3 regions of the Clostridium sp. HBUAS56017 genome follow, and region 2 is predicted to be linked to each of the others. Evidence: riboswitches for the same ligand, from Rfam matches in the RefSeq annotation. Region 2 holds a riboswitch; each other region holds the start of a gene.
The links. Region 2 has a riboswitch for thiamine pyrophosphate ahead of thiS (sulfur carrier protein ThiS). Riboswitches for the same ligand answer to the same signal wherever they lie in the genome.
Positions count from the first base shown of each region.

Region 1 (3,185 bases), on a different contig from region 2:
GTATCTACGCCTCAAAGTATGGTATCTATGATAGTTAAAAAAGTTGTTATAATGGCAGAAAAAGTTGGAATAAAAATAAGAGGGGTAGTAGAAAATATGTCTTACATAGTGTGTACTGGCTGCGAGAAGAAGGTGCATGTATTTAGTAAGAAATCAGCAGAAGAACATGCTGATTATCTAGGAATTCCTTTAATAGGGGAATTACCTATTGATTTAGAATTTACAGAAGCTTTAGAAGAAGGCAAAGCTGAAGAGTATGTATTAAGTAATTCTTTATATTCATTAATCTTTGAAGGGCTATATTAATAATTTTCATTTCTTTGGAGATAATACTTTATGAAAGTATTCTAAAGGAAGGGGAATTAAATATGAAAGCAAAAGTAGATCAAGAAGCTTGCGTTGGATGTGGATTATGTCCATCAATATGTGAAGAGGTATTTCAATTGGGGGATGATGGAAAAGCACACGCAATTGTTGATACAGTTCCAGCAAATGTTGAAGATGCAGCTAAAGATGCAGAATCTAGTTGCCCTGTTGATGCTATAGAATGTGAATAATGATATTAAAAAAGAACCTTTAATAAAGGTTCTTTTTTAATATCAAGCTTTTGCTTCTTTTAAAAATATATTTAATGGAAGTAAAGCGATTACTATAACACAGATTATTGCATCAGCAGCTACCATTGGACCATTTACAACTGCAGAGTATATCCATGGGTGCATTCCGGCAGATAGAGCATCTGATGAGAAGAATACTACTCCTGATATAAAGTGACAAACAAATTTTACGACAAACGCCATTATTGTGGCTGGAATAGGTTTATCTCTTAAATATCCTGCTAATCCTATTGCTAAAGATGGTAATGGATAATCAAATAAAATTTGAACTGGATGAACAAAATATGGATCAAGGAATAAATTTAAAAGACCATATAAAAATCCAGTTAGCATCCCTATTTCAGGACCGTAAATAAAGGCAATTAATAAAATAGGAACCATTCCTCCAAGGGTGACGCTTCCACCCATAGGAAAGTGATATATTCTAAATACTTGTAGCACGCAAGCTAAAGCTAAAGCTATTCCTATACGGCTAATCATTTTAGCATCAAGTTTTACTTTTTTAAATCTAATTAAGGCAACAATAATTATTGCTAATCCGATTAATCCAATAAATAAACTTGGATTATTAATAAGTGTTTGTGATTTATCAGAAAAACCAGTAAAATAGTTTCTTAGTCTATCCGACCAATCGCTTAAAAAATTCATAAAAAAACCTCCTAGTAATTCTGCTAGAAGGCCTAAAGCTTAATAATATAATAATTATAATTGCTTTCCTACGCTGGTATTAACCAGATCAGGTACAAGGGTTAACGATATACATTTCTCAGCCTTTAGGCACCCCTAGCAGATATTTTCATTTCTGCTTTTATTTTATGTCTTGCATTAGAAAAAGTCAATTAATTTATTGACAACCATGCTAGACGAATTTGGGGCAGTTGGACTACATACTATATTTTCATTAGGGATATTGATGGTATCTCCTATATTGAAGTTAGATATTTGATTTAAAGGAATTGATGTTATTCTTCCATCTTCAAGGGAAACATATGCATCAATACTGTTTTTATCAATAATTATTGCTTTCATTTATATGTACCTCCTATATAATAGGATGGCTATAAAAGAAAAAGATATACCTAAGTATATCTAATAAAGATCATTATAAATAATTTTGAAAACCTCTAAGGATTCTTCAATTTTAGATTTTAATAATTTTTTTTTGCTTTCAAAATTGATTCTTCCTTCTTTAGTTAATGTATATATTTTTTGAAACTTTTTCTTTGGATCGTTCCACTCGCCTATAATATCTCCTTGTTTCTCTAGTTTCTTTAAAATAGGGTATATTCCACCAGTACTAGGCACCCATAGTCCATTAGTTTTTTCACCTATTTTATGAGATATATCATTTCCATTTGACGGATTTAAACTTAAGATATAAAGAATATAAATTGGAAGCAATCCTTTTGTAAAAACCTGCCCTACGGCTTCATTTTCTTTTTTTATTTTTTTTAAATCAGCAAGTTTTTGTTTATATTCTTCATATAATCGTTTCTCCTCGGCTTTAAGATCCTTTTCATTCATGATTAGATTTAGAGTTCTTCTATAATGAAGCCTAATAATCCAGGACCAGTGTGGACTCCTAATGCAGGGCCTACAGTGGCAGTGGAAATTTCATTTATATTTTCATTTGTTTTTAAAGCATTAAGAATGGCATTACTTTCCTCGATAGCATTTCCTTCGATAATCCAAATGTTGCATTTGTTTTTGTTTAAATAGCCTTCTACAATTTCCTTTAATTTATTTATAGATTGTTTACGGCCTCTAGCTTTAGCATATGTTTGATAAATACCGTCATCTCCAACAAAAACTATTGGTTTTAAATTTAGAAGTTCTCCAATTGTTCCAGCAACTCTTCCTATTCTTCCGCCTTTTTTTAGATATTCAAGTGTATTCAATGTGAAATAGGTATGTACACTTTTTCGGTAAGTTGGAAGCAGTGATATAATTTCTTCAAAGGTTTTTCCTTCTTTAACAAGCTTTGAAGCTGATAATACAATAGAGCCTTGTGCCATGCTTAATGTTTTAGAGTCATAAACATAACTTGTTAGGTTAGGGTGGTCTTCTAAAGCCAATCTAACAGAATTACTTGTACCAGAAAGAGCACTTGATATATGTATAGCAATAACATGTGTATAGCCTTCTTCTTCAAGGTTAGTTAATATACTCTCTATTTTCTTCATACAAGGCAAAGAAGTAGTAGGTATTTCTTTTTCTAATGAGTCATATAGTTCATATGGTGTTATACTTACTCCATCTTCATATTCATTATCAGAATATATAATTCTAAAAGGAAGGGAAAATATATTATGTTCTTTTAGTAAATCTGATGATAAATCAGATCCGCTATCGGTTATTATTGCGATCTTCTGCATAGTAATACCTCCAATATATGTAACAAAATTATTATCAATAGTGATAATGTTAACTATATCAGAAGTGATAATGTTAGGCAATAAAAATATTGGACTACCTGACTTCCATAATGGAAAGTATAGTTAGCCCAACATTTAGCTAGTTTTCTGCAATATTATCATTTAGAAGGAGTTCCTATGGATATATCATTTT
Region 1 is NZ_SULK01000016.1:30,080-33,264, forward strand. Features, by position in the region: gene FAY47_RS13910 (Mrp/NBP35 family ATP-binding protein) at 1-306, shown strand, start outside; gene FAY47_RS13915 (ferredoxin) at 369-557, shown strand; gene thiT (energy-coupled thiamine transporter ThiT) at 600-1,265, opposite strand; TPP riboswitch at 1,314-1,412, opposite strand; gene FAY47_RS13925 (hypothetical protein) at 1,443-1,646, opposite strand; gene FAY47_RS13930 (PadR family transcriptional regulator) at 1,707-2,141, opposite strand; gene FAY47_RS13935 (DegV family protein) at 2,150-2,992, opposite strand; gene FAY47_RS13940 (DUF3048 domain-containing protein) at 3,151-3,185, opposite strand, start outside.
Region 1: another riboswitch for thiamine pyrophosphate. It lies ahead of thiT (energy-coupled thiamine transporter ThiT); the one in region 2 lies ahead of thiS (sulfur carrier protein ThiS).

Region 2 (3,185 bases):
TCCACATCTGCTTAAGATTTTACAAGAAGAAGGATGTGGAATGGACTGTTCTTCTTTAACTGAACTTATGATGTCAGAAAAATGTGGGTTCCTTGGTGATGATATTATGTTTTCATCAAATAATACTCCAGCTGAAGAATTTCAATATGCACGTAAATTAAATGCTACTATTAATTTAGATGATATAACTCATATTGACTTTTTAAGAGAAGTAGCAGATATTCCTAAAATAATATCTTGTAGATATAATCCAGGAGGAAAGTTTGCCCTTGGAACAACTATAATGGACGATCCAGGTGATGCTAAATATGGATTAACTAGAGAACAAATGACAGAGGCTTTCTTAAGATTAAAAGAATTAGGAGCTGAAGAATTTGGAATGCATTCATTTTTAGCAAGTAATACAGTTACTAATGAATATTATCCAGAGCTTGCAAAGATTCTTTTTAAAGTTGCAGTTGAATTAAAGGAAGAAACAGGCGTACATATAGGGTTTATTAATCTTTCAGGAGGAGTAGGAATTCCATATACTCCAGATAAGGAACCAAACGATATTATTGCAATAGGTGAAGGTGTAAGAAAAGCATACGAAGAAATATTAGTTCCAGCAGGTATGGGAGATGTGGCTATATATACAGAACTTGGACGTTTTATGCTTGGGCCTTATGGACACCTTGTTACAACTGCAGTTCATGAAAAACATATATATAAAGAATATATAGGTGTTGATGCATGTGCAGTTAACTTAATGAGACCAGCAATGTATGGAGCATATCATCATATAACTGTAATGGGCAAAGAAAATGAACCTTGTGATTATGTTTATGATGTAGTAGGATCATTGTGTGAAAATAACGATAAATTTGCAGTTGATAGAAAGCTTCCAAAGATTGATAAGGGAGATATACTTGTTATTCATGATACTGGTGCTCATGGATTTGCCATGGGATATAATTATAATGGTAAATTAAAATCTGCTGAAATCCTACTTAAGGAAGATGGATCTACTAAGCTTATTAGAAGAGCAGAAACTCCAGAAGATTATTTTGCAACTTTAGATTTTTAAAATTTGACAAAAATTACTTGAAGTTGTAATATAAAAATTGGAAAATTTAATAATAAGGCTAGGGGTGCTGACTATAAGTTAGCTGAGAGATATTCTGTTAGAATTGAGACCCTTGAACCTGATGTGGTTAGTACCATCGTAGGGAAGCAGTGAATACTATGTATTCTTCATAGATTTAAAATTTTAGACTTGCCTATTATGGCAAGTCTTTTTTTATAGCTGAATTCCTAAGGTGAAGAAGGAGGTGCGAAATAAATGAAGGTTAATGGAAAAGAGTTTGAACTAAAGGAAGAAAAAACATTAGATAAGTTTTTAGATGAACTTACAATAAATAAGGAAAAAGTAATAGTTGAATTAGATGGAGCTATTATAACTAAAGAAGACTTTGTAAATATAGTACTTAAAGATAGTAATGTTATGGAAGTAATAAGCTTTGTTGGAGGAGGCTAAATTAATGAAAGTATTAATAAACGAAAAGGAAAGAGTTGTTGATAAGGCTTCGGTTTATGAGCTTAGAGATGAATTTAAAAAAAATGCTGATATTGTTATATTAAATGGATTCCCTATAAAAGATGATATTAATGTACAAGAAGGTGATAGAATCTGCTTTATAAAAAAAGGAGAAATGCCAAAAAAGGAGGAACTTGAAGCATTAATGGCAAGTCGTCATACTCCTAAGGTTCATGAAACTTTAAAAAGAGGAAAAGTAGCTATAGCAGGAGCTGGAGGGTTAGGCTCTAATGTAGCTATATCTTTAGCAAGAATTGGAGTTGGACATATAAAGGTTATAGACTTTGATGTAGTGGAACCAAGTAATCTAAACAGGCAACAATACTATATAAAGCATATAGGAATGAAAAAGGTATATGCATTAAAGGAAATTCTTACAGAGATTAATCCTTTTATAGAAGTAGAAGTGTTAGATTTAAAAGTTGAGAAAGATAATATTAAGGATATTTTTAATGGATTTGATATAGTAGTTGAAGCTTTTGATAATGCAGTATATAAAGCTCTTCTAGTAGGAGAAATATTAAAGAATTTCAAAAAAACTAAAATTATATCAGCCTCAGGTATGGCGGGATTTTATTCCAATAACATTATATATACTAAAAAAATAAATGACAGATTATATATTTGCGGAGATAGAATTCATGAAGCAGGGATAAATGAAGGGCTTATGGCTCCTAGGGTTGGAATTGTAGCTAACCATGAGGCAAACACAGTACTAAGACTATTATTAAATGAGATAGAAGTATAAATATTGGGGGAGTAGAAATGAATAAATTTATATTAGGCAAGCAGGAACTTAGTTCAAGGTTATTAGTTGGTACAGGAAAGTATGGAAATAATAAAATACTTCCAGATGTAGTTAAGGAATCAGGCACAAATATAGTTACTATGGCTGTAAGAAGAGTTGACCTAGATAACAAAGAGGAAAATATAATAGAATATATACCAAAAGATATAATATTACTTCCAAATACATCAGGAGCTAGAAATGCAGAAGAAGCTATTAGAATAGCAAGAATAGCTAAAGCTATGGGATGTGGTAATTGGATTAAAATAGAGGTTATTTCAGATACCAAATATTTAATGCCAGATAATTTAGAAACTCTTAAGGCTACTGAGGTATTAGTAAAGGAAGGATTTAATGTTTTACCATATATGAATCCAGACTTAATGATGGGTAAGCGGATGGCAGAGGCAGGGGCAGCGGCAGTAATGCCATTAGGTGCACCAATTGGAAGTAATAGAGGAATAAGAACAAAAGAACTTATAGAAATTATGATAGATGAAATAGATACACCTATAATAGTTGATGCTGGTATAGGTCGACCTTCAGATGCAGCACTTGCTATGGAGATGGGAGCTTCAGCAGTTCTAGTAAACACTGCACTTTCATCAGCTAAAGATCCTATAGCTATGGCTAAGGCATTTAAAAAGGCTGTAGAAGCAGGAAGAGAAGCATACCTAGCTGGTCTTGGAGCAGAAAGTACAAAGGGCAATGCATCATCTCCTTTAACAGGATTTTTAGGTTAAAGAGGTGGAAAATATGAGTGTATATGAATATATAAAAGAAAATACAGATTTTGATTTTTACGAAGCTCTAGATAAGATT
Region 2 is NZ_SULK01000006.1:19,503-22,687, reverse strand. Features, by position in the region: gene FAY47_RS07205 (diaminopimelate decarboxylase) at 1-1,066, shown strand, start outside; TPP riboswitch at 1,117-1,228, shown strand; gene thiS (sulfur carrier protein ThiS) at 1,322-1,516, shown strand; gene thiF (sulfur carrier protein ThiS adenylyltransferase ThiF) at 1,521-2,324, shown strand; gene FAY47_RS07190 (thiazole synthase) at 2,342-3,106, shown strand; gene thiH (2-iminoacetate synthase ThiH) at 3,120-3,185, shown strand, end outside.

Region 3 (3,185 bases), on a different contig from region 2:
GTTTATTTAAAGGCTTTTTCATATGAACATTTTTAGCTTTTCTTCAATTATGGAAATTCCTTTTATAATATCATTGTCACTGACACTTGCAATGCTAAGCCTAATGCCTTTCTTATAGAATTTATCGTCAAAATAAAATCTTTTCCCGTGGCCAACTATGACTTTAGATTTTTCTAATTCCTTTACTAATATATCTTCATTAACCAATTCAGGAAGCTTTAGATAGCAATAAAAACCAGAGTGTTCTTTAACTACTTCAACACCAAGAGATTCTAAAGATTTTAAGTTTTCATTTAAAACATTATATTTATTCTTTAAATCAGCGGTTATTAATGAAGTATGCTTATAAAGTAGCTTGCTTTGAAGATAGATTTCTAAAGTTGCTTGTGATAATAGAGATGCTGTAGGGTATGAAAAAAAATGAATTTTATGCATACATTTTCTAAGAGCTTCAATCAAAGAAGTTGGGCAAACTATAAATCCTATTCTCATCCAAGGCATAATTTTAGAGAAACTACTAATATAAAATACGTGTTTACGGTCAGAATATGAGAATATAGGGTCATAATTTTTATTTTCGTCTATACATGAAAAATAATCATCTTCAACTATATATACATCATATTTCTTAGCAAGTTTAGCTATTGATTTTCTTTGATTTTTGCTTAAAGTAGTTCCTAAAGGATTATGATGCTGTGGAATAACATAGAAAAATTTAATACTTTCTTCCTTAAATATCCTTTCTAATTCTTTGAGATCGATGCCATTTTCATCTCTTTCTATTCCTATTACATGTGTATCACTATTTTTTAGACCTTCCATATACATAGCATATGTAGGTTGTTCTATCAAAATAGTTGTCTTTTTATTTGGAAATTCTAAAGCATTTAGTGTACTTAAGGTTTGACAGACACCCATATTAATAAAAATATTATCTCTCGAGGTAAATATTTGATAATTAGAAAGATGGGTAGCCAATTTATCTCTTAAAGAGTCAATACCATAAACGCCACTTTCTAAAGAATAATTTTTATATATGTCACTAGCCCATTTTAGGCAGTGTTTTAAATCTTCTGTATTCATATTGCCTATAACGGTATTTCCACTGTGAAAATTAATAGTATCTCTTTTGAATTGACCTCTATCTAAAGTTTCAGCTATAAAAAAGCCACTTTTAGGGGAAGAATAAATTACATGATTATTTTTTAATGTTTCATAGGCCTTTATAACTGAATTTTTTGAACAGTTATATTTATTGGTTAAAGTTCTGATAGATGGTAATTTTGCCCCAGGTTTTAATTCGCCTTTTTGTATAGATTCATTAATATCATCCGCAATTATCATATATATACTTTTCAAGTTTAATACCTCCTATCCATATAAATTCAGAATATCACAGTATAATTTAATTTTCTACAATATGTTCATGAACAAAAGAATGTTTTATCTCATAATAGTGAAGTAATCATTTGAATATTAAGTTTTTAATAAAGGTAAAAAATGAACATATTCTGAAGAATAAATATTCTTGTATGGTAATATTCTGAAGAATATGCTGGTAAAATGCGGACTTAAAGGGGGTTAGTAGTGAAATTGTATTGTTTTATGATGTATTGAAATGAAGAGGGAATAATAGTATAATCAGATTAATATAAAGAAAACTTGCTAGGGGTGCCAATTTGGCTGAGAGGGAGTAAAATCCTAACCCTTGTAACCTGATATGGATAATGCCATCGGAGGGAAGCAATATTAATTTAACTATATTATTTGTGTAGTAATTTTAAGCTTGCTTTGGCAAGCTTTTTTTTATAGAGAAAAAAATGAGGAGGATTCATTTATGAATTACACAACACAAATGGATGCAGCTAGAAAAGGCATCATTACAAGAGAAATGGAAATAGTAGCAAAAAAAGAAAATATGGATGCAGGAGAATTGAGAAATTTAGTTGCAGAAGGAAAGGTAGCAATTCCAGCAAATAAAAATCATAAAACGCTTAGTCCTGAAGGTGTAGGGCAGGGGCTTAAAACTAAAATTAATGTTAATCTTGGAATTTCAAAAGATTGCCCAGAATGTGATAAAGAATTAGAGAAAGTAAGAGTAGCTCTTGAAATGAAAGCAGAAGCTATAATGGATTTGTCTAATTATGGGAAAACTGAAGGCATGAGAAGAAAAATAGTAGAGATGTCTACAGCAATGCTTGGAACTGTACCAATATATGATGCCGTAGGTTTTTATGATAAAGAATTAAAAGATATAACTGCTGAAGAATTTTTAGATGTGGTAGATAAGCATGGTCAAGATGGGGTTGACTTTATAACAATACATGCAGGGCTTAACAGAGAAGCTGTTGAAACAGTAAAGAGAAATGATAGATTAACTAGTGTAGTGTCAAGAGGTGGTTCGTTATTGTTTGCATGGATGGAGTTAAATAACAAAGAAAATCCGTTTTATGAGCATTTTGATAAACTTTTAGATATTTGTTCTAAATATGATATGACTATATCTTTGGGAGATGCATTAAGACCAGGGTCAATTAATGATTCCACTGATGCTAGTCAAATAAAGGAACTTATTACTTTAGGAGAACTTACAAAGAGAGCTTGGGAAAAAAATGTACAAATTATAATCGAAGGACCTGGACATATGGCACTTAATGAAATACAAGCTAATATGTTATTAGAAAAGAAGTTATGTCATGGAGCACCATTTTATGTTTTAGGACCATTAGTTACAGATATAGCACCAGGGTATGATCATATAACATCAGCAATTGGAGGAGCTATTGCTGCTACTTATGGAGCTGATTTTTTATGTTATGTTACTCCAGCGGAACATTTAAGATTACCAGATTTACAAGATATGAAGGAAGGTATTATAGCTTCAAAGATTGCAGCTCATGCAGCAGATATAGCTAAAGGAGTTAAAGGGGCAAGAGATTTAGATAATGCTATGAGTAAAGCAAGAGCTGATTTAGATTGGGAAGCTATGTTTAGCTTAGCTATTGACGGTGAAAAGGCAAGAAGATATAGAGCCGAATCACAACCACATGATGAAGAATCATGCACAATGTGTGGAAAAATGTGTTCTATGAGGACAATGAAGAAGATTCTTAGTGGAGAAGATTTAAATATACTTAGAGATTAATATAAAAATATACAAAATATAGAAAAAACAAGGATTGGTC
Region 3 is NZ_SULK01000032.1:7,128-10,312, reverse strand. Features, by position in the region: gene FAY47_RS18495 (PLP-dependent aminotransferase family protein) at 19-1,359, opposite strand; TPP riboswitch at 1,658-1,759, shown strand; gene thiC (phosphomethylpyrimidine synthase ThiC) at 1,838-3,145, shown strand.
Region 3: another riboswitch for thiamine pyrophosphate. It lies ahead of thiC (phosphomethylpyrimidine synthase ThiC); the one in region 2 lies ahead of thiS (sulfur carrier protein ThiS).